2 regions of the Paenibacillus sp. Lou8.1 genome follow, and region 1 is predicted to be linked to the other one. Evidence: predicted binding sites of a transcription regulator. Region 1 holds the regulator's gene; the other holds the start of a gene.
The links. The regulator CtsR, encoded in region 1, represses protease genes until heat stress. The targets are predictions, from matches to a motif close to ATGGTCAATAAAGGTCAAACA.

Region 1 (11,547 bases):
ATATGCTTTTCAGTTTACAATGTCCAGGGAGGATCTGGAGAAAGCTAGGAAGAAGTTCAAACCAGAGCAAACATGGGGAATATTCGACGGACATGACTTGAATGCTAAACTGACTTTGTTACCGCTACAGGTATACATAAACGGTCAGGTTTTTGATATGGGAGGCATTGCTGGTGTGGCAACATGGCCAGAAAAGCGTCGCGGAGGCATGGTTTCACGTTTGTTGACGCATGCGCTTGAAGAGATGAAGTCTGCGGGACAAAGCCTTTCTTTTCTGCATCCCTTCTCCTTTGCCTTCTATCGTAAATTTGGATGGGAAACGTATATTGAATACAAAAAGTACGTCATTCCCATTGAAAAATTCCCTGCAAAACTTAAAACAGAGGGTACAGTCAAACGCGATGTCAACGATATTTTAGAATTGGACCAAGTGTATCAAGCGTATGCATCTCGTTATAATGGCACGCTGGTACGAGATAAGGAATGGTGGCAAGAGCGGATTTTAAATGAGAATTATCGAACTGCGGTATATTACTCAGAAACAGGCGATCCTCAGGGATATGCACTGTACAAAATTGAAAATAAACAGTTGAATTGTGATGAGTTGGTTTATGAAAATGAGACGGCCCGTCGGGCTTTATGGACTTATTTTGCAAATCATGACTCCATGATAACCCATGGTAAATTTATTTACGTTCCAGCAGATGACAATCTGCCATTTTTACTTGATGATCCGCGAATTCAACAGGAGACCGTGCCTTATTTTATGGGCCGTATTGTGGATGCAGCTGCTTTTGTAGAAAGATACCCTTTTGAGCAGGTTGGAGAGGAAACACGTTTAACCTTAAATCTGACAGATCGGTATGCACCATGGAATGAAGGAGTATGGAGATTAACAATTACTACGGAAGGGAAAGGACATCTGGAGAGAGTGGGTACAAGCAATTCATCTGAAAACGCTATGGTAGCTGACTTGAAACTTGGGATTCAGTCATTGACGACTCTGATGCTTGGCTACCAGCAGGCTGATGATCTGTATAAGTGGGGACGTATTGAAGGGGACAGTGAATCTGTGTCTGCACTTAAACGTGTAATACCAGTAAAACAAACGTTCTTATTGGATTTTTTCTGATAAAGGCCCATTTAGGTCTTCTTATGCTTCGTTTTTCAGGGAATATAACTTGTGTGATTATTATAATTTTCAAAACTCTTTCTGTAATTGGGAAGAGTTTTTTTATGGTATTGTATAAAACATAATTAGATTGCGAAAAATGGTATTGACCCCTTGGCAAAAATGAATAATGTGCTATAATATGAGTATAGTCAAAGAAAGTCAAAGTCAATCAAACCTCGTGAGGTTCTGTAGAAGTATTTTGATGGATTGGCCGTATAAAGTAATTTTAATAGCAAAGAAGCAAACGAGGATCGAAATGATTTGCGTATAATTAGGAACTGCCTTTTATGAAAATAAGAGAAGTGTATGACTAATCGCAAATAAAGGCCACACTAGAGACAAAACGGTACAATTCCAATGAGTGTAGAATAGGCAACAGCCTGAATACAGCTTAGGTTCGTGACTTTACCGTTTGGTTAAGTTCAATATACGGCGGACTCTGTGGAGCGTGAAATGTACTTGAATACTTGCGTTTCCGTTAGTGGAGGATGATGAAATGCGCAATGTTTCCGATATTATTGAACAATATTTAAAGAGTATATTGCTGGAAAGTTCCCAAGGTTTAGTGGAGATTCAGCGCAATGATCTGGCTGACCGCTTTTCCTGCGTGCCGTCGCAAATTAATTATGTAATTAGCACCCGGTTTACGCTGGAAAAAGGCTATGTGGTGGAAAGTAAACGCGGTGGCGGGGGCTACATTCGTATTCAGCGAATTCAGCTGCCTGCACAGCATGCCATCCATACACATCTTCATCAGAGCATCGGGGAGGAAATAAGCCAATCGGCAGCAGAAGGACTGATTTATCAGTTAGAGGAGGCCCATTTTTTAAGCAAAAGGGAAGCTAATCTAATGAAGGCTGCCTTATCGAGGGATACATTATTACTGAAGCTTCCCTATCGTGATCAACTGCGAGCAAGATTGCTTAAGGCTATGCTGATCTCGTTGCTGGCGACCAAATAGTTTGTGAATAGAGACTAACGTTTGGATGTAGGGATTGGTATAAATCCTGACATTAAAGGAGGTGCTTTTATGCTGTGCCAAGAATGTAATATGCGGCCGGCAACTTTGCATTTCACCAAAATTGTGAATGGCGAAAAGACAGAGTTTCATATTTGTGAGACGTGTGCCAAGGAAAAAGGGGAGATGATCCCTGGAACACCTAACGGCTTTTCGATTCATAGCTTGTTGTCGGGGATGCTGGATTTTGACTCCAGTACAAAGAGCCAGTCTCCAGGCCACAGTGGTCCGCAAAACCTGCAATGCAAGGATTGTGGCATGACCTATGCACAGTTTAGTAAGCTGGGACGTTTCGGATGCCCGTCGTGCTATCAATACTTTGATAGTCGTCTGGACCCTCTGTTCAAGCGTGTGCATGGCAGTACGAATCATGTTGGTAAAGTTCCGGTTCGCACTGGAGGACGACTGAAGGTTAAACGGCAAATTGACGATTTGAAAAAAGAGATGCAACAGCATATTGTACAGGAAGAATTTGAATCAGCTGCTGAGCTTAGGGATCAAATCAGAGAGCTTGAAAAAGAAATGACTGAAGAGTAAAGTTTGTGAAGAGTAGGAGGGATGCGTAATGCCCAATATTCGGTTTACGGAGAAGCCGCTAAGTGACTGGATGCGTGGTGATGCTGCGGATTCGGAGATTGTCATTAGCAGCCGGGTGAGAATTGCGCGTAACTTGCAGCATCTGCCTTTTCCCATGCTTGCTACCAATCAGCAGTCGGAAGAAGCGCTTCAACGCTTAACGGATATCCTTCAGTATGATGATTTAGGTGGTTTTGGTACTTTTCATACGTTGAAAATATCCGATTTGGATGAGATCGACAAGCGGGTGCTGGTTGAGAAGCATTTGATTAGTCCTAATTTGGCGAACGAATCTCGTAACGGTGCTGTTTTAATTAGCGATGATGAATCGGTTAGTGTTATGATAAACGAAGAGGATCATCTGCGAATCCAGTGCTTATATCCGGGATGTCAGGTTAGGGAAGCTTGGGAACGCGCTATGATTATTGATGATGCATTTGAAGCGCATGCTGATTATGCATTTGATGATCGGAGAGGTTTTCTGACCAGTTGTCCGACGAATGTCGGCACAGGTATGAGAGCTTCGGTGATGATGCATTTGCCCGCATTAGTCATGACTCATCAAATCAATCGTATATTGTCTGCTGTTTCACAAGTAGGTCTTACGGTTCGCGGCATTTACGGTGAAGGTAGCGAAGCTGTCGGAAATTTGTTCCAGGTATCTAATCAGATTACACTAGGACAAACCGAAGCGGAAATTATAGAGAATCTACATGGCGTGGTGCTACAAATTATTGAGCACGAGCGTTCTGCCAGAGAACGGCTAATGAATGAATCTATGCTGCGAATTACAGATCGGGTGATGCGTTCATTCGGTATTTTGTCATATGCAGCAGTATTGGATTCCAAGGAGGCTGCACAGCGGCTGTCCGATGTGCGTCTTGGCGTAGATTTAGGAATTTTGGAGCGTCCTTCCACCGCAGCGATGAATGAGCTGAATGTGATGACACAACCCGGGTTCCTGCAAAAAAGCTTTGGGGATAAAATGAATACCGAAGAGCGCGATATGTACCGGGCGAAGCTGATCCGGCAAAAATTAGGCACAACCCTTTAATATATAGAATGATCTGAAATACACACTGTGGAGGTGCAGGATATATGATGTTTGGAAGATTTACGGAACGTGCACAGAAAGTGCTTGCTTTGGCTCAGGAAGAAGCTGTTCGATTGGGACACAACAACATTGGCACAGAGCACATTTTGCTAGGCCTCATTCGTGAAGGTGAAGGAATAGCAGCGAAAGCTTTAATCGGTTTAGGACTGGGACTGGAAAAAATCCAGGATGAAGTGGAAACGCTGATTGGACGCGGTCAAGAGCAACCGACGAACATTGCCTATACTCCACGCGCCAAAAAAGTCATCGAACTGTCTATGGATGAAGCCCGCAAACTGGGCCATACCTATGTAGGTACAGAACATATTTTGCTTGGTCTTATTCGTGAAGGCGAAGGCGTAGCAGCACGTGTACTGAATAACCTGGGCATTAGTCTGAACAAAGCGCGTCAGCAAGTGCTTCAATTACTCGGTAGCAGCGAGGCTGTTTCCAGCCATCACGGTGCTCCAGCTAATGTCAGCACGCCAACTCTGGACAGTCTGGCACGCGATCTGACGGCATCTGCGAAGGAAAACAACCTGGACCCTGTTATTGGGCGTAGCAAGGAAATTGAACGCGTAATTCAGGTGCTCAGCCGCCGTACAAAGAACAATCCGGTTCTGATTGGTGAGCCTGGGGTAGGTAAAACGGCGATTGCCGAAGGATTGGCCCAAAAAATCATAGCGAATGAGATTCCCGAAACGTTGCGCGACAAGCGCGTAATGACACTGGATATGGGTTCTGTGGTAGCAGGCACCAAGTATCGTGGTGAATTCGAGGATCGTTTGAAAAAAATTATGGACGAGATTCGTCAAGCGGGTAATATCGTGTTGTTCATTGATGAGCTGCATACGCTGATTGGTGCTGGTGGAGCGGAAGGCGCAATTGATGCGTCCAACATCCTGAAACCTGCTCTGGCACGTGGCGAGCTGCAATGCATCGGTGCGACCACGCTGGATGAATACCGCAAATATATTGAGAAAGATGCTGCTTTGGAGCGTCGTTTTCAACCAATTACAGTGGATCAACCTTCTCCAGAAGAGGCGATTCAAATCTTGTATGGTCTGCGTGACCGTTACGAAGCGCATCACCGTGTAAAGATCACTGATGAGGCTATTGAAGCAGCCGTAAAATTGTCAGATCGTTATATCACCGACCGCTTCCTGCCAGATAAGGCTATTGACCTTATTGATGAGGCGGGCTCCAAAGTAAGGCTGAATTCTTACACTGTACCGCCAAACCTGAAACAGCTGGAAAACCGTCTGGAAGATATTCGTAAGGAAAAGGATTCAGCGGTACAAAGTCAGGAGTTTGAAAAAGCGGCAGCGCTGCGTGATACAGAGCAAAAAATCCGTGAAGAGTTAGACGTAACGAAAAACCAATGGAAAGAACAACAGGGTCGTACAGATTCCGAAGTTACCCCAGAGGATATTGCTCAAGTCGTTGCAATCTGGACAGGTGTTCCAGTCAGCAAGCTGAAAGAGGAAGAAACACACCGCTTGTTGAATATGGAAGAGTTGCTGCATGAGCGGGTAATTGGACAGGATGAAGCAGTTAAGGCAGTAAGCCGGGCGATTCGCCGGGCACGTGCCGGACTGAAAGATCCGAAGCGTCCAATTGGTTCCTTTATTTTCCTCGGTCCAACTGGGGTTGGTAAAACAGAGCTGGCACGCGCCTTGGCTGAATCCATGTTTGGAGATGAAAATGCGGTTATCCGTATCGATATGTCCGAATATATGGAGAAACACTCCACGTCCCGTCTGGTAGGAGCGCCTCCAGGGTACGTTGGATATGAAGAAGGCGGCCAACTGACTGAGAAGGTACGTCGTAAGCCATACTCTGTTGTGTTGCTGGATGAAATTGAAAAAGCACACCCAGAAGTATTCAATATTCTTCTGCAAGTGCTGGAAGATGGGCGTCTGACAGATTCCAAAGGTCGTGTCGTTGATTTCCGTAATACACTCATCATCCTAACATCTAATGTTGGTGCACAGGCGATTAAACGTAACTCCACGCTTGGTTTTACAGCTGTAGTGGACGCTGGAGCGGATTACGATAATATGAAGGGCAAAGTGATGGATGAACTGAAGAAAAGCTTCCGTCCTGAGTTCTTGAACCGGATTGATGAAATTATCGTTTTCCATTCTCTCGAAGAAAAACATATTGCCGAAATTGTATCACTCATGTCTGAGGAGCTGCGTAAGCGCCTGAATGAGTATGAAGTGGACTTCGAGTTGACAGACAATGCTAAAAAATTCCTTGCCAAGGAAGGCTTTGATCCAGCGTATGGTGCGCGTCCATTGCGTCGTGCAATCCAGAAGCATATTGAAGATCGCCTGTCCGAGGAACTGTTGACTGGCAACATTACTAAAGGTGACTCACTCTTCATTGATGAGGAGAACGGTGCATTGACTGTAACCAAAAAGGATAATGTATCTGCCAAGTCCTAAAGCAGTTTACTAAATAAATAGTAGAAAAGGGTGTCTCGCAAGCTGGAAAGCTATTGCGAAGACACCCTTTTTGTGTATAAAACACGGTGAAAAGGTTGGGTAAATGCTTTGGGAAAGTTTGTGATATTGCTTTACGTCCGCCAAGCTTCAATGGTAAACTTTTATTGTTACAGCTCTTTCTGGGCTGTATGAACATAAATTTGACATCATCGTCGTCAATAAGGAGCCAGGGAACAAAGTATGGCTAAAGTGAAAACTAAATTTTCCTGTACGGAATGTGGTTATGAATCGCCCAAATGGTACGGAAAATGTCCTGGATGCCAGGCATGGAATTCCATGGTCGAAGAAACGGAAAGCGTTGTAAAAACTCAAGGAATGGGGTCTTCCCTTCTTACTCATAGCACAAAAGACAAGCCACTCCCTATTATAGAGGTGGAGAGTGGCAAAGAAACACGAATTTTGACGGGAATTGGCGAATTGAATCGAGTACTCGGTGGAGGTGTGGTGCCGGGTTCACTCGTTTTGGTGGGCGGTGATCCGGGAATCGGTAAATCTACGCTCATGCTGCAAACATCTAATGAACTGGCTTTAACTGGTTTAAAGGTGCTGTACGTGTCTGGTGAGGAATCTGTCCGTCAAACGAAACTACGTGCAGATCGGCTCGGTGCCTTGTCCCCCAGCCTATACGTATTATGTGAGACGAATTTGGAGACGATTGAAGAAGCGGTGGACAGCTTGAAGCCGGAGTTTTTGGTCATCGATTCGATACAGACTGTATATTTGCCTGAGGTGACGAGTGCACCAGGTAGTGTGGCTCAGGTGCGGGAGTGTACTTCACGCTTTATGCGAATTGCCAAGGGGCTAGGTATTGCTACGGTATTGGTAGGACATGTGACCAAGGAAGGGGCCATTGCAGGTCCGCGTTTGTTGGAACATATGGTTGATTGTGTGCTTTATTTTGAAGGAGAGCGTCACCATACGTATCGGCTTTTGCGTGCAGTTAAAAATCGTTTCGGTTCTACAAATGAAATTGGTATTTTTGAAATGGCTGAAAGCGGTTTGCGTGAGGTGTCGAATCCTTCTGAACTTTTCCTGTCTGAACGACCACTGGGTGTGGCAGGCTCTACTGTTGTAGCCAGTATGGAAGGAACCCGGCCTGTATTGGTTGAACTGCAAGCATTGATTGCAGCTACACATTTTCCCTCTCCACGCCGAATGGGCACAGGAGTCGACCATCATCGAATGGGATTAATCATAGCCGTGCTAGAAAAGCGGATGGGCATGTTTTTGCAAAACCAGGACGCTTATCTCAACGTAGCCGGAGGCGTGAAGTTGGATGAACCGGCGGTGGATTTGGCTATAGCTGTGAGTATTGCTTCCAGCTTTAGGGATGCTCCTACAAAGCCGTATGATGTGATTTTTGGCGAGGTGGGACTGACAGGTGAGGTGCGCGCGGTATCCCGAGCAGAACAGCGAGTACGAGAAGCGGAGAAACTAGGTTTCAAACGGGTGATCATGCCGGAGAAAAGCTTGAAGGGCTGGACACATCCGAAAGGGATACAAATTATAGGAGTAGGAACGGTGGCAGATGCACTGGCAGCCGCATTAGATTAGGGGGCATTGAGAATGAAAGAAGCGAGCCAACTGGATAAAATGAACGATTTGCTGCGGCTTGTGGCACCGGGAACTCCCTTTCGCGACGGGTTGGAAAACGTTTTGCGTGCCAAAACGGGTGCTCTTCTGGTCGTTGGCTATAGCCCAGAAGTTATGGAAGTCGTGGATGGCGGTTTCTCCATCAATTGTGATTTTTCACCGAACTATTTGTATGAGTTGGCTAAAATGGACGGCGCAATCATATTGAGCGAGGATTTAAAACGAATTTTATATGCCAATACACAACTGATTCCGGACTCCTCCATTTCTTCAATTGAAACAGGAATTCGGCACCGGACAGCAGAACGAGTTGCAAAGCAAACTGGCAAATTAGTTGTGTCTATTTCCCAGCGGCGTAATATTATTACCTTGTATCAGGGGACATTACGGTATGCGCTCAAGGAAATCGGAGTTATTTTAACGAAAGCCAATCAGGCTATTCAGACGTTAGAAAAATATAGATCCGTGTTGGGGCAAGCCTCTACCAATTTGACAGCATCTGAATTTGAAGAGTTGGTTACCATGCCGGAGGTCGTTAATGTCATCCAGCGGATCGAAATGGTGCTGCGCATCAAAATGGAAATCAAACGATTTATTAACGAGCTCGGAAATGAGGGCCGTCTGATTAGCATGCAGATGGAAGAACTTGTCAGCAATATTGAGGAAGAAGCTTGGTTGCTGTATAAGGATTATGCCAAAGACGATAGCGACGAGAAGATTCGTGAAATTATATTGGGACTCAAACGTTCTACGGACGATGAATTGTTGGATGTGAATCATATTGTACGTTTACTAGGCTACCCTTCTTCAGCTGCGACATCAGAGGAGTATATTGCTGCACGTGGCTATCGGGTACTGAACAAGATACCGCGTTTGCCAAATGTGATTATTCATAATCTGGTGGAGCGGTTTGGACGTTTTCCACATGTCATCACAGCAACGATAGAAGAACTGGATGAAGTGGATGGTATTGGAGAGGTTCGTGCGCGTACGATTAAAGAAGGTCTTAAACGTTTGCAGGAACAAGTTTTCATTGACAGGCAAATGTAAATGTAATACAGTGAAAGGATTATAATGGAACAATTCATACATTGAGGTGAAGAGATGATTACCAAATCAATTCCGAACATGTGTACCTTAGGTAACTTGTTTCTCGGAATGATCGCCATTTTATTGGCGGTAGACGGAAAATACAGTCTTGCCGCTATTATGGTTATTGTCGCCATGTTGTTGGACGGACTGGATGGTAGGATGGCCCGGGTCCTGAATGCCCAAAGCGAATTCGGTAAAGAACTGGACTCCTTATCAGATATGATATCTTTTGGTGTTGCTCCCGCAGTTATTATGTACATGGTTGCTTTTCATGATGCGAATTCGGCTCTCGCTTGGACGGTTACTGCCATTTTCCCGATGTGCGGAGCGTTGCGTTTGGCTCGATTTAACGTACGTCCTGGTGTTCCAGGTTATTTTACGGGGTTGCCAATTCCGGCAGCAGGTGGCGTATTAGCCACTTTGTCCTTATTCCATAACGATATTTCATTGTTATACATGTCGATTGCCATGTTGCTGGTTTCTTATTTGATGGTCAGCTCCATGAGATATCCGAATTTTAAAAAGGTCGGCCTTCCGAAAAAAGCGATCTGGGTTGCTCCATGGGTCGTAATTGCAGCGGTGGTGTTGGCTGTTAAATTCCCTGACCAGCTGTCGAAGCTGATTTTTGTGCCGCTGGTGCTGTATGCATTGTATGGTATGAAGCTGAACATTCGTAAGCTGTCACGCAGACGTGGACGTGATCGGGAGCGTTCCAGTCAGGAAGAACAGGACGATCAATATCGTCATTCACAGCACTAGTATCAAGCAAGAACAAGAATAAGCATTTATTTCCTTGAATCATTTTAGGGAGATAAATGCTTTTTTTTATGCATAAAAAGTGAAAATACAGGGTTAGTTATGTGGGAAATGGATCATACTGGTAAGAGAAATGCTATGTATCCAACAAGCAGCAGACTATATGCAAAGAAAATAAAGGAGGTATAGAGACTCAATGTGGAGAAAGGCTATTTTAACTTTTACAGGATTGTGCGGAGCATGGTTTGGCTATACGTTATACCAGCGGGTAGGAGGCATTGTATCGTGGATGCCACAATGGTTGAGTGATGGGTCTTTACCGGGAATGATTGTTTGGATGATGGCGGGAGCAGTGCTATTTATGGCTGGGTGTTCATTCGCAGGGGCATCCGTGGCAAATCGATTGCAGCAGGGCATTGAAGGCTTGGTACGAATTCCGATGAACGAGATGATGGCAGGTGTGATTGGTTTAGCGGTGGGATTGATGCTTTCCTTAGCAGTTTATCCGCTTTTTTCATGGTTGGGGGCCCCAGGTCAACTTATCCAGACCGCTGTTACCGTGATATGCGGATATGTAGGATTGATGGTTGGACTAGAAAAGCGGGACGAGCTGTCATCCTTTTGGAGTTCTGGTTTTTTTGGTCGGGGAACGGGTGTAGAAGAACGCAAGCTGGAGGAACATAAAATATTGGACACCAGCGTCATTATAGATGGACGTATTGCAGATATTTGCAAGACAGGTTTTATTGAAGGAACGATTGTGATTCCTGAATTTGTGCTGGAGGAGCTTCAGCATATTGCAGATTCATCAGATTTACTTAAGCGTAATCGTGGACGCCGGGGTCTGGATATTTTGAATAAAATCCAAAAAGAGCTGGATGTGAATGTGCTCATTTACGAAGGTGATTTTGAGGAAATTTCAGAGGTCGACAGTAAGCTGGTCAAGCTGGCAAAGGTGTTGCAGGGTAAAGTTGTAACTAATGATTTTAACCTGAATAAAGTATGCGAACTGCAAGGTGTATCGGTGCTAAATATTAACGATTTGGCGAATGCAGTGAAGCCTGTCGTATTGCCCGGCGAGGAAATTATGGTGCAGATTATTAAAGACGGCAAGGAGCATGGGCAGGGTGTAGCCTATCTGGATGATGGCACGATGATTGTTGTAGAAGGCGGACGTGACTATATTGGCTCTTTGATGGAGGTACTGGTCACGAGTGTACTTCAGACCTCTGCCGGTCGTATGATCTTTGCTAAACCAAAATTATTGGAAAAAGCTCAATAAACGCGGTATGATGAAGTAGATGTGTTATCATACGGATCGTCCAAAGCGATCAGGGCAGGAGTTATTTGAATGAACAATCGGGTAGGAGTTGTCATTGTGGCAGCAGGGCGCGGCTCCCGTATGGGGACGCAGGAGAGCAAGCAATTTCTGCTTTTGCGGGACAAGCCCATCTTCATACATACACTTGAAATATTCGCAGCTATGCCCGAAGTGGATGAAATGGTGATGGTGACTGGGACAGGAGATGTGGAACGCTGCCGAGATTGGATTCATCAATACAAAATCGGTAAAAATGTACGGGTGGTGGCTGGTGGCAATGAACGCCAGCATTCGGTTTATCGCGGTCTGCGCCACTTACAAGCGGATTGGGTGATGGTGCATGATGGTGTGCGTCCACTCATTCAACCTGAGCTTGTACGTTCATGCCTTGAGGCAGCCCAGCGTACTGGTGCT
Region 2 (11,547 bases), on a different contig from region 1:
CAGCTATCATTATCATCTCCCGTTTGAGGAGCAATTCCGCATGTGGGAGAAGTTTGGTGCTGACCAGGTGCCTGATAGTATGAAGAAGGACCCGCTAATCCGGTCATCCTTCTTCTGGGCCTTGCGCCACGGGGATCGGGCGACTCAGCTTCAGGTCATTCAGGCGTTAAGCTTGATCGGTGATGATGAGGTGCGTCAGGCACTGGAGTCCTTCGTAGAAGACCCAGACCAGGAGGATGAGCTGAAACGCCGTGCCTTGCAAGTATTGCAAGAGCTGGTGGAGCAGGGTGAGCAGAAAATGTACCCGGAAACGGAACATTCTGATCAGTTGGAGGTTGAGAACGATCCGCATACAATTGAAGGTGGTGTATCTGCTTCCCCGGTCGATCCACAATGGCAGGCAGTGCTGGATAAGGTACTGACCGTCATGAGCAAGCCATCAGATCCGGCCATGCAGCACGATTTGAGATCGCTTTGGCTGGAGTATTTGGATCGGCTTGCCCCGGAAGTTCCGATGATTCAGCATACTGAGGGATGGGCAGCGGCGCTGGAATATTTGACAGCCAAAATGCATCATCATTCAGTTACCTATCAGGAAGTAGCCGATCGTTATGGTATTTCCGTATCGACCGTAAGCCGCTATGCACGTCAAATTGACAGCGTGTGTGGTATCAAACAGAAGCTGAAGCAGCCGCTCTCCACGTTTAAAAAGCAGGTCTGAGACCTGCTCCAAACATCACTTAAAGGAGGCAACAAACGTATGTATAAATCCATAATTATTGGTACAGGTCCTGCAGGCTACACAGCCGCTATTTATTTGGCACGCGCTAACATGAATCCGCTGATCATTGAAGGGATGCAGCCCGGTGGGCAGCTTACTACAACGACCGAAATTGAAAATTTCCCGGGTTTTGAGCAAGGTATCCTCGGGCCTGAACTGATGGATAATATGCGCAAGCAGGCTGAACGTTTTGGCGCTGAATTTACTTCCGGTTGGGTTGAGGAAGTGGATTTCAGCAAACGTCCTTTTAAAGTGAAGGTAGAGGGTAAAGGCATCATTGAGGCGGAGTCGGTCATTATTGCTACAGGTGCGTCCGCCAAATATCTAGGCATTCCGGGCGAGCAAGACAATGTAGGTCGCGGAGTCAGCACGTGCGCAACTTGCGATGGCTTCTTTTTCCGCGGGAAAAAGATTGTCGTGGTTGGCGGTGGCGATTCAGCCATGGAGGAAGCGAGCTTCTTGACCCGTTTTGCTTCCAGTGTAACCTTGGTCCATCGTCGCGATGAGTTGCGGGCGTCCAAAATTATGCAAGATCGTGCGCGTGAGAACGAAAAAGTACATTGGGCATTAAACCGGACTCCTCTGGAAGTTGTGACGGGAGAAGCTGGCTTAAAGGGTTTGAAGGTACACAATAATGAGACCAATCAGGATGAGCTCATTGAGGTAGATGGCGTATTCGTAGCCATCGGGCATACACCGAACACAGGTTTCCTGAACGGACAAATCCATACCGATGAACACGGCTATATTGTGGTGAAGCCGGGCACAACAGAAACGAATATCCCCGGAGTTTTTGCCTGTGGGGATGTACAGGATAACCGTTACCGGCAAGCTATTACGGCTGCGGGAACGGGCTGTATGGCGGCTATGGACTGCGAGAAGTATCTCGAAGGCAGTGCTGTTCACGACTGGAGCGAAACACTGGATCAATAAAAGAGTGACTATCGTACACAAAAAGGCTAGCAGGAGAGCGAAGGAAGCCTCTGTTATGCCCGTATCTTTTGTTCAGGAAGAGAAAGCCTGCTGCGTTTGCACAGGCTTTCTCCTTTTTATGGATGCATGAGGTTAAAAGTTCCGCTAATCGTACACTTTTCAACAAGGAAGTGTCCTTGACCGTAACGGGGGCTTGAATTATAGTTGGAACGTAGGATTACTATTATGAAGTAGGAATTGTAAGCATATATTTCATACCAGGTTTTTAAGTAAACATAAAGGTGGCTTGGAACATGTCTGAAAGTATCTATGTAGGTGTCGATTTGGGCGGTACCGCGATTAAAGTCGGCATTTGTAATGAAAACGGACAGCTTTTGCACACATATGAGGGACCAACCGAAACCGATAAAGGTGTAGACGTTGTCATCGGTAATATCGAAAAATATGTGCGGCATATTGTTGAGCAATCTCCTTATGAGTGGGATCAACTAAAGGGTGTCGGTGCAGGCGTTGCAGGTTTTACGAATGTTCGTGATGGTATTATTGTCCTCGCTCCTAATATTGGCTTTCGTGACGTACCGATCCGTGCGCTCCTAGAGAACCGGATTGGCAAGCCTGTGAAAATAGACAACGATGCGAATGTTGCTGCGCTGGGTGAGGCTTGGGCTGGTGCAGGCAAAGGCATCGAAAACTGCGTATGCTATACCCTGGGAACAGGAGTAGGTGGCGGTATTATTATAAACGGTAAAATATACCAAGGTTCTTCGGGCATGGCCGGAGAAATTGGCCATATCAGTGTCGTACCTGATCTGGAGGCTATTCAGTGTGGATGCGGCAAAATGGGTTGCTTGGAAACTGTATCTTCCGCAACAGGCATCATTCGTATGGCCAAGGACGCTGTGGAACGTGGCGACCGGACCTCTCTGGCGCTGGAAGATCAAATTGCTGCTAAGGAAGTATTTGATGCTGCTAAAGCTGGAGATGAAGTCGCGCTGCGTATCGTGAACCGGGCTGCCTTTTATTTGGGGAAATCCATGGCAGCGGTTGCCGCTGTGCTTAATCCAGAGTTGTTTATTATAGGCGGCGGTGTTTCTAAAGCAGGCGACTTTTTATTTGAAGAGATGCGTCGCGTATACGCCAAGCTGGCACCTGAACCGCTTCAAAAGGGTGTATATATCGTACCAGCGGTGTTAGGCAATGACGCAGGTATCGTAGGGGCTGCAGGGTTGCTGCTACGCTCCTGATCCACAGGTTATTGATAATACGGGTACTGGTATAGAGCGAAGAAGCAAAAGGAGAGGGAAGTCCATATGACAGACAACCTAAAAAATGCTGCGCCGTGGGCAACGCTCATTATTATTACGGGGATGTCAGGCGCAGGGAAGACCATTGCGGTTCAGAGCCTGGAAGACTTGGGCTTCTTCTGCGTTGATAATTTGCCCCCTGTACTGATTCCCAAATTTGCCGAGTTGATTGAGCAGTCGAACGGTAAAATAGGCAAGGTGGCACTCGTAATTGATTTACGCGGACGAGAATTTTTCACTGCCTTGTCGGAATCTTTGAATTATATTAAAGATCATTTTACGATCCATTGTGAAATTTTATTCTTAAATGCGAATGATGGCGTTCTCGTACAGCGGTATAAGGAAAGCCGTAGACGTCATCCGTTGGCTCCAGACGGCATGCCTTTGGATGGGATTCGGTTGGAGCGCAAGATGTTGGAAGAATTAAAAAGCTCAGCTACACAGGTTATTGATACAAGTGTGATGAAGCCTGCAACCTTAAAGGCGAGGATTATTTCACGATTTTCTCATCTGGAGAGTAGTATGCTTTCCGTGAACATTACTTCTTTTGGCTTCAAGTATGGTATTCCCATTGATGCCGATCTTATATTCGATGTGCGCTTCCTGCCTAATCCCCACTATGTGGACCAACTACGTCCCCACACGGGACAGGATAGCGATGTATATGATTATGTCATGAAATGGCCCGAGACTCAGGCATTCTTGACCAAGTTGCTGGATATGTTACACTTTTTGATTCCGCAATATCGCAAAGAAGGCAAAAGCCAGGTCATTATTGGCATTGGCTGTACTGGCGGTAAGCATCGTTCTGTTGCAATATCGGAGTATTTAGGAAAAATGCTGGGTGCCAGCGAGACAGAATCTGTTTCTGTTTCGCATCGGGATGCTGATCGGGACCGGCATTAATGAGGTGAAATCATGAAAGAGACCGGATCACAACGGGAGCGCCCACGTATTGTTGTTATGGGCGGCGGAACCGGCTTGTCCGTCATGCTGCGGGGCTTAAAGCAAAAGCCGCTAGATATTACGGCTATTGTTACAGTCGCTGACGATGGCGGAAGTTCCGGGATTTTGCGCAGTGAGCTGCAGATGCCCCCTCCAGGGGATATTCGCAATGTGCTGACTGCCTTGGCTGACGTGGAACCAGTGATGTCAGATATGCTGAAATACCGTTTCGGTGCGGGATCAGGATTGTCAGGCCATAGTCTGGGTAATCTGATTTTAGCAGCGATGACCGATATATCGGGAGATTTCGTAACGGCGGTGCGTGAGCTTAGCCGTGTGTTTGCTGTCCGGGGACGTGTGTTGCCGGCAGCCGAGGAAGGCGTTGTGCTAAGCGCCGAGATGGAGGATGGAACGGTAATTACCGGAGAGTCCAAGATCCCGGAAGCGGGCGGACGCATCAAACGCGTCTTTCTTGAACCGACTCACGTGGAGCCGTTGCCTGAGGCTGTAGAGGCCATTAATGAAGCCGATGCGATTTTGATTGGCCCCGGCAGTCTATATACCAGCATATTACCAAATTTGCTTGTACCTAAACTCGCTGAAGCTGTAGTAAAATCAGACGCTATCAAAATATTTGTCTGTAACGTTATGACCCAGCCTGGGGAAACCGATGGTTATACGGTAGGAGATCACCTGCAAGCTATTTTTGAGCATGTAGGGCATCATCTCTTCGACTATGTCATTGTAAATAACGGAGAAATTCCACCCCAAGTACAGGAAATGTATGCCGAGCAGGGAGCCAAGCCAGTTCAAGTAGACATGGGCGAGCTGACCGACCGGGGATATAAAGTGGTGGCAGATACATTAGTTCTGTTCCGCACGTATTTACGGCATGATGCCGACAAATTGAGCCAGCATATTTACCAATTGGTACAAAACTGGATATTAAGAAGGAGGTGAGTCCCTTGTCCTTTGCGGCACAAACGAAAAAAGAGCTTACGATGATTGAAAGCCAGTCCTGCTGTGAGAAAGCGGAACTATCTGCACTTATACGTATGCTCGGATCCGTACAACTGTCGAATAAAAGGGTGATATTGGACGTGTCCACAGAAAATGCCGCGATTGCAAGGCGGATTTACTCCTTGATCAAGAAGCATTTTCAACTTCATATCGAACTGCTTGTACGGAAAAAAATGCGCTTGAAAAAAAATAATGTGTACATTGTCCGTATTCCCAATGGTGTGCAGCAACTGCTAAAGGATCTTTATATCGTCACAGAAGGTTTCTTATTCACTGACGGGATTAATCGGGATATCGTTCGGAAAAACTGTTGTAAGAGGGCTTATTTGCGGGGCGCCTTTATGGCAGGTGGCTCTGTCAACAATCCTGAAGGATCGTCTTACCACCTTGAAATTTCTTCGATGTATGAGGAGCATTGTCAGGCACTCGTTGATCTTGCGAATGAATTTCATCTAAATGCTCGCTGTATTGAGCGAAAAAAAGGTTTTATTCTCTACATCAAGGAAGGCGAGAAGATCATTGAGCTGCTTAGCATCATTGGGGCGCATCAAGCCTTGTTCAAATTTGAAGATGTACGCATTATGCGCGATATGCGCAATTCCGTAAATCGCATTGTCAATTGTGAAACGGCTAATTTGAACAAGACGATCGGAGCTGCTGTCCGGCAAATTGAGAATATTAAGTTGCTGGAGAGGGAAGTTGGTTTGGAGACCTTGCCGGATAAACTGCGTGAAGTGGCAGAAATTCGGCTCGCTCATCCCGATTTGAATTTGAAAGAAGTCGGGGAAATGCTCAAAGGGGTCGTGAGTAAATCGGGTGTAAATCATCGGCTTCGCAAAATTGATGAGATGGCTGACAAAATTAGGGGCGAAAATGGCCTGATTCCGTAAAAAGAGTGTCCATGGGGCCTTTAGCCCCGGTTTTTTTAGTTTTTTTTCTAGTGTCTGTCCCGGGTTAATGTTATAATGTGATAAATAAAATGGAGTAAGTAGTGTCCAGATTTATTTGATGAGGGGGTAAGCTGACATGTCAAAACATCCGGTAGTCGTACGCTTGAAAACAGGACTGCACGCCAGACCTGCTGCGTTGTTCGTACAGGAAGCGAATAAATATTCATCCGAGATTTTTGTGGAAAAAGAAGACAAAAAAGTTAATGCCAAGAGTATCATGGGTATTATGAGTCTTGCGATCAGTACAGGTACTGAAATCAATATTAGTGCTGAAGGTGCGGACGCCGAACAGGCTGTAAACGCTTTAGTAAGTCTGGTTAGCAAGGTAGAGCTGGAAAATCAATAAACAAAGATTTGCTTTGTAATATGGTGTATGCTCTTAGTGAAAAGCCCCTTTGGGGCTTTTTTTTGTATCCAGAAAAAAGTCTTCGAACGCTCCTCCGTTAACTGTCTATGTGTGGATTTGTTGAATATAGAGACCGTATTAAGTTCAAGTTATAAATAATTAAAATTTCCATGGTCATGCTCTGTTTCGGAAATATGTATGCTTGGCTGCAACCTTTTTCCGTCATTTCCGTCTGGAAGGTACAAACATTTACAAGAAAGAGGTTGAATTCAATGAGACTTTGGACAAAAACAGTAGCCACGGCAGTTCTCGCAGGAGCATTAATGGCAGGGGGAGTAGCAGGAGGATTATGGACAGGGGCAGATCGTGCTTATGCTGCGTCAACAGCTTCGACGGTAAACGGTGTAATTAATGTGACTGGAAGCGGGGAAGTACTGGCGAAGCCCGATATTGCTTATCTCTCTATCGGTGTACAATCGGAAGGGAATACGGCAGCCGCTGCTCAAAAAGCCAATGCTACAAAATTGAACAAGGTTACACAACTGCTGAAAGAAAAGTGGAGCATCAGCGCAGATGACATTCAGACCAGCCAATTTTATGTACAGCCTAACTACACCTATAACGAAAAAGAAGGGCAGAAGCTCAAAGGCTACACTGCCAACCATACACTTTCCGTCAAATACCGAGATTTGGATAAAATTGGTCAGTTATTGGATGAGGCGACCAAGTCTGGAGCCAATAACGTAGATAATGTACGTTTTTCCGTGGAAGATCCTTCGACTTATGAAGAGGAAGCCATTACTAAGGCATTGGGAAGCGCACAATCTAAAGCCAGTGCTGTAGCTAAAGCAGCCAAACGCGGGTTAGGTGCCCTTGTGAGTGTGACGGTAGATGGCGGAGAAGCACAAGTCTTTACACAACGTGAAAATGCCATGTCAAAATCGCTCTTGGACGTAGCAGGTGGCGGGACAGAGATCCAATCGGGACAAGTAACAGTGAAAGTTCAGGTGTCGGCTCAGTACGAAATGAACTAATACAGATCATCAAACGAAGCCACAAGCGGCCTGCATCATGCGTAGGCTGGCTTGCTGGCTCTTTTTGTATATCGAAACCTTTTTGTAATGAGTCTGTCATAGCTAAGGGTTATTAGGTGTACATATTGAAATCGGAGAGTGTACAGATTGTAAACTACATACAATAGGGTATATATATAATAAGAAAAGTAGTTATCACACATAGACAATACAGATCAATAACAGGAGGAATACTTAATATGAGTAAGTATGCGAAAAAATGGGGTTCAGCACTGCTGGCAGCAGGGATTTTAGCAGGAGTCGCAGCTGTTCCCGTTTCCTATATCCAGGCAGCATCGACCAAACAAGCGACAACACAGCAACCAGGAATCACCATCCAATGGAATGGTAAAACGTTGCCCGCTAAAGGTGTTCAAGTGAACGGGAGTACAATGATTCCGGTGGCCGCACTGCGTGACAGCCTGGGGATTCCAGTAAGCTATGAGGCGAAAACAGCAACATATACCGTAGGTAGCGGGTACAATAAACTTTACATTATGGCTTCTTCCTCGGATGCCTACGTCAACGTCAATGGAATCAATACACGTAGCATGGATGCCAAACAGATCGCTGGGAAGCTATACATTCCTATGAGTCTGCTGAAAGACTATCTAGGCATAGATGCTCAATGGAATGCTGCTCAGAAAACAGTAACGCTGAGTAAAAGCCAGCTAAATCCGATCACCATTGCGTCTCAAACACTTCCAGCTTCGAGTAATGCGAAGGTGTCCTACAAGATTAAATATCCGCAAATCAGCGGCAGCCAACTGAATCCTGAGGCTCAACAGGCCATTAACAATGTGCTTAAAAAGCAAGCAGAGGGTATATTGGCAGCAGGTAAAAAGATGATGGCTGAGGGAGAGGCTACAACAGAAAGACCGTATGAGTTCGGAAATGATTTTGCGATTGCCTATAACAAAAATGGTATTCTGAGTGTGATTATGCAGGATTACTCGTATACGGGTGGCGCACATGGCATGACGGCACGTAAAGGATATACGTTCTCGCTCGTTGATGGTAAACTGCTGCAATTGTCTGACGTTTTGAAGGCAAATCCGAACTACAAAAAGTTCCTCAATGCTGATTTGAAGAAAAAAATCGATGCGCTTCAGGCTGGCGAAGGATTCGGCAAATTTAAAGAGCTGGCGGCAGATCAGAATTTTTATGTGACGAGCAGTGGAGTAACAATTGTGTTTGATTTGTATGATTATGCGCCATACGCGTATGGAATTCCGGAGTTTACCTACTCGTTCGGTCAACTGCTGCCTCAAGGCGGAAAGCCTTTTGCGGGACAGCATGAATAGTAGGAGTAAACAATTCCAATTGTCTATAACCTAAAAAACAATAAAGCAAAAAAAGCTGCCTACCGGATAAGAACATCCGGGGCAGCTTTTTCATTTACCAGCTATCGAGAGGCGAATTTCTTCTCTTATACACCTTCTGGAGAGGAGCTAGTTAGCACTTTATCAATAATACCGTATTCCTTGGCATCATCAGCGGACATGAAGTAGTCACGGTCTGTGTCTTTTTCAATGCGCTCCAGTGGTTGGCCTGTGCGATCTGCGAGAATGCGGTTCAATTTGTCACGCATTTTCAGAATGCGGCGTGCACGGATTTCAATATCCGTTGCCTGGCCTTGTGCACCACCCAGTGGTTGGTGAATCATAATTTCACTGTTTGGCAAAGCGAAACGTTTACCTTTGGCGCCTGCATTCAGCAAGAATGCGCCCATAGAAGCCGCCATACCTACGCAAATCGTAGATACGTCAGGTTTAATGTATTGCATCGTATCGAAAATGGCCATACCAGCTGTAATGGAACCGCCAGGACTGTTAATATACAAGTGAATATCTTTTTCAGGATCTTCGGCAGCCAAAAACAGCATTTGCGCAATAATAGAGTTGGCTACAACGTCATTGACGTCCGAGCCTAACAAAATAATGCGATCCTTCAACAGTCTGGAATAAATGTCATAGGCGCGTTCGCCGCGGTTACTTTGTTCTACTACCATAGGAACATAGCTCACGTCAAAAAACCTCCCTTAAATATCGTTAGTGGATTTGGTGGACATGCCGATTACACGTCCCTTATTTATAAACTGTTACCGTATTAACCACATGATAAACAATTTCAAACAAAAAGTCAAAGAAAGTCAAACTAATGATTAAAAAAAAGAGCCCTCAGCGCTCTTATTGGTTAAAACATTATGTAGAAGCATTTATGCGTTCATTTAAAATGGCGCGCCCGCGAGGAATCGAACCTCGATCTCAGGCTCCGGAGGCCTACGTCATATCCGTTGGACCACGGGCGCATAGTTCAATCAATGCAAACAACTAACTAATTAAACAGCTAATTGGAAACAAAGATGATTATATGATATACAGCAGTGAATTGCAAGCTTTTATTAAATGCGCATATTCAGGCAAATGGTTGAGAAATATAGGTTCAGATAGACTTGCATGTGGAGCAAATATTGGTTAAGATATACGTGGGACTTAAAAAGTTATCCCGGGACGTTTTAAGACCAGTTAGAGATAGAGCATTAGAGACAGAACTTAGAAGTGTGCGGGAGTGGAAAGCATGCGAAAGATATTAGAAATACAGAAGCAGCTTCTGCCCGACCTCATGGATGTTTTGAAAAAAAGGTACACGATCCTGCATCAGATTATGCTGTCCGATGTTGTTGGACGCAGAACACTGGCAGCTTCACTGAACATGACTGAGCGCGTGTTGCGCGCCGAAACCGATCTTCTTAAAGCTCAAGGGCTAATTGAGATTGAGAGTGTAGGCATGAAGGTGAGCAAAGCAGGACTGGATCTGCTGGAACAGCTGGAGCCGATTGCGAACAACTTGTTCGGCCTGTCCCAATTGGAGGACCAGATTCGTCAAGCCTATGGTTTGAGGAAGGTGGTTGTCGTTCCAGGGGATTCGGATGCTTCTCCGTTAACAAAGCAGGAGCTGGGGCGCGCTGGAGCAAAAGCGTTGCTGAGTGTTATGGACGACGAGGATGTGGTCGCTGTAACAGGTGGCACGACGATTGCCGACGTGGCGGAACAACTGGCACTACCTTCTAATGGCCCACTTAAGGGTGGGTGGTTTGTACCGGCACGCGGGGGTTTGGGAGAAAGCATGGAAATGCAGGCCAACACAATTGCTTCCACAATGGCTCGCAAGGTAGGCGCTCAATACCGTCTGCTCCATGTACCGGATTTGCTCAGCAATCATGCTTACAACTCCTTGCTTGAAGATACGAACATTCAGGATATATTGAACCTGATTCGCGAGAGTCGTATCATCATTCACGGGATAGGCAACGCCATAGCGATGGCACATAGACGTAAACTTGATCCCGAAACCTTTGCCCAGATCAGCAGTGAGGGGGCCGTTGCCGAATCGTTTGGTTATTACTTTAACGAAGATGGCGTCGTTGTTCACAGAATGCTGACGCTTGGACTTCGATTAGAGGACATCAGGCGTACCGATACGGTTCTAGGTGTAGCTGGAGGCAAGAGCAAGGCGGCCGCTATTCATGCGGTACTGCGTTTCGGACAAGAAGACATTCTAGTCACCGACGAAGGCGCTGCTGCCGAGATTGTAAGTCATTATTTAAATGGTTAAGATGGATTTATGAATGGTGTTGTCTTGACGGGCTTTCGGGTCTGTCTTGAATATATAAAACTAAACTAAACGAACTTTGGGAGGAACTCACTCATGACAGTTAAAGTTGGTATTAACGGTTTCGGACGTATTGGACGCCTTGCTTTCCGCCGGATTCAAAACGTGGAAGGTATTGAAGTAGTAGCAATCAATGACTTGACAGATTCCAAAATGTTGGCACATTTGTTGAAATATGATACAACACAAGGTAATTTCCAAGGACAAGTAGAAGTACATGACGGCTTCTTCAAAGTAAATGGTAAAGAAGTTAAAGTTTTGGCTAACCGCAACCCTGAAGAACTGCCTTGGGGAGACCTGGGTGTAGACATCGTTCTGGAATGCACAGGTTTCTTCACAACAAAAGAAGCTGCTGAGAAACATTTGAAAGGCGGCGCTAAAAAAGTTGTTATCTCCGCTCCAGCTACTGGCGACATGAAAACTGTCGTTTACAACGTAAACCATGAAATTCTGGATGGAACTGAAACTGTAATCTCCGGTGCTTCTTGCACAACTAACTGCCTGGCTCCTATGGCTAAAA

Region 2: the regulator CtsR is predicted to act here: its motif matches at 9,491-9,511, upstream of clpP (ATP-dependent Clp endopeptidase proteolytic subunit ClpP).

The regions. Positions count from the first base shown of each region.
Region 1 is NZ_JANAVN010000025.1:293-11,839, forward strand. Features, by position in the region: gene NLX78_RS25470 (GNAT family N-acetyltransferase) at 1-1,132, shown strand, start outside; gene NLX78_RS25475 (CtsR family transcriptional regulator) at 1,671-2,135, shown strand; gene mcsA (protein-arginine kinase activator protein McsA) at 2,205-2,729, shown strand; gene mcsB (protein-arginine kinase McsB) at 2,758-3,822, shown strand; gene clpC (ATP-dependent protease ATP-binding subunit ClpC) at 3,867-6,311, shown strand; gene radA (DNA repair protein RadA) at 6,552-7,925, shown strand; gene disA (DNA integrity scanning diadenylate cyclase DisA) at 7,938-9,014, shown strand; gene pssA (CDP-diacylglycerol--serine O-phosphatidyltransferase) at 9,069-9,815, shown strand; gene NLX78_RS25510 (PIN/TRAM domain-containing protein) at 10,009-11,094, shown strand; gene ispD (2-C-methyl-D-erythritol 4-phosphate cytidylyltransferase) at 11,164-11,547, shown strand, end outside.
Region 2 is NZ_JANAVN010000022.1:44,401-55,947, reverse strand. Features, by position in the region: gene NLX78_RS24730 (tetratricopeptide repeat protein) at 1-721, shown strand, start outside; gene trxB (thioredoxin-disulfide reductase) at 761-1,714, shown strand; gene NLX78_RS24720 (ROK family glucokinase) at 2,008-2,958, shown strand; gene rapZ (RNase adapter RapZ) at 3,025-3,924, shown strand; gene NLX78_RS24710 (gluconeogenesis factor YvcK family protein) at 3,937-4,923, shown strand; gene whiA (DNA-binding protein WhiA) at 4,929-5,873, shown strand; gene NLX78_RS24700 (HPr family phosphocarrier protein) at 6,010-6,279, shown strand; gene NLX78_RS24695 (SIMPL domain-containing protein) at 6,552-7,313, shown strand; gene NLX78_RS24690 (PdaC/SigV domain-containing protein) at 7,553-8,656, shown strand; gene clpP (ATP-dependent Clp endopeptidase proteolytic subunit ClpP) at 8,782-9,378, opposite strand; tRNA gene NLX78_RS24680 (tRNA-Arg) at 9,589-9,663, opposite strand; gene NLX78_RS24675 (sugar-binding transcriptional regulator) at 9,933-10,970, shown strand; gene gap (type I glyceraldehyde-3-phosphate dehydrogenase) at 11,064-11,547, shown strand, end outside.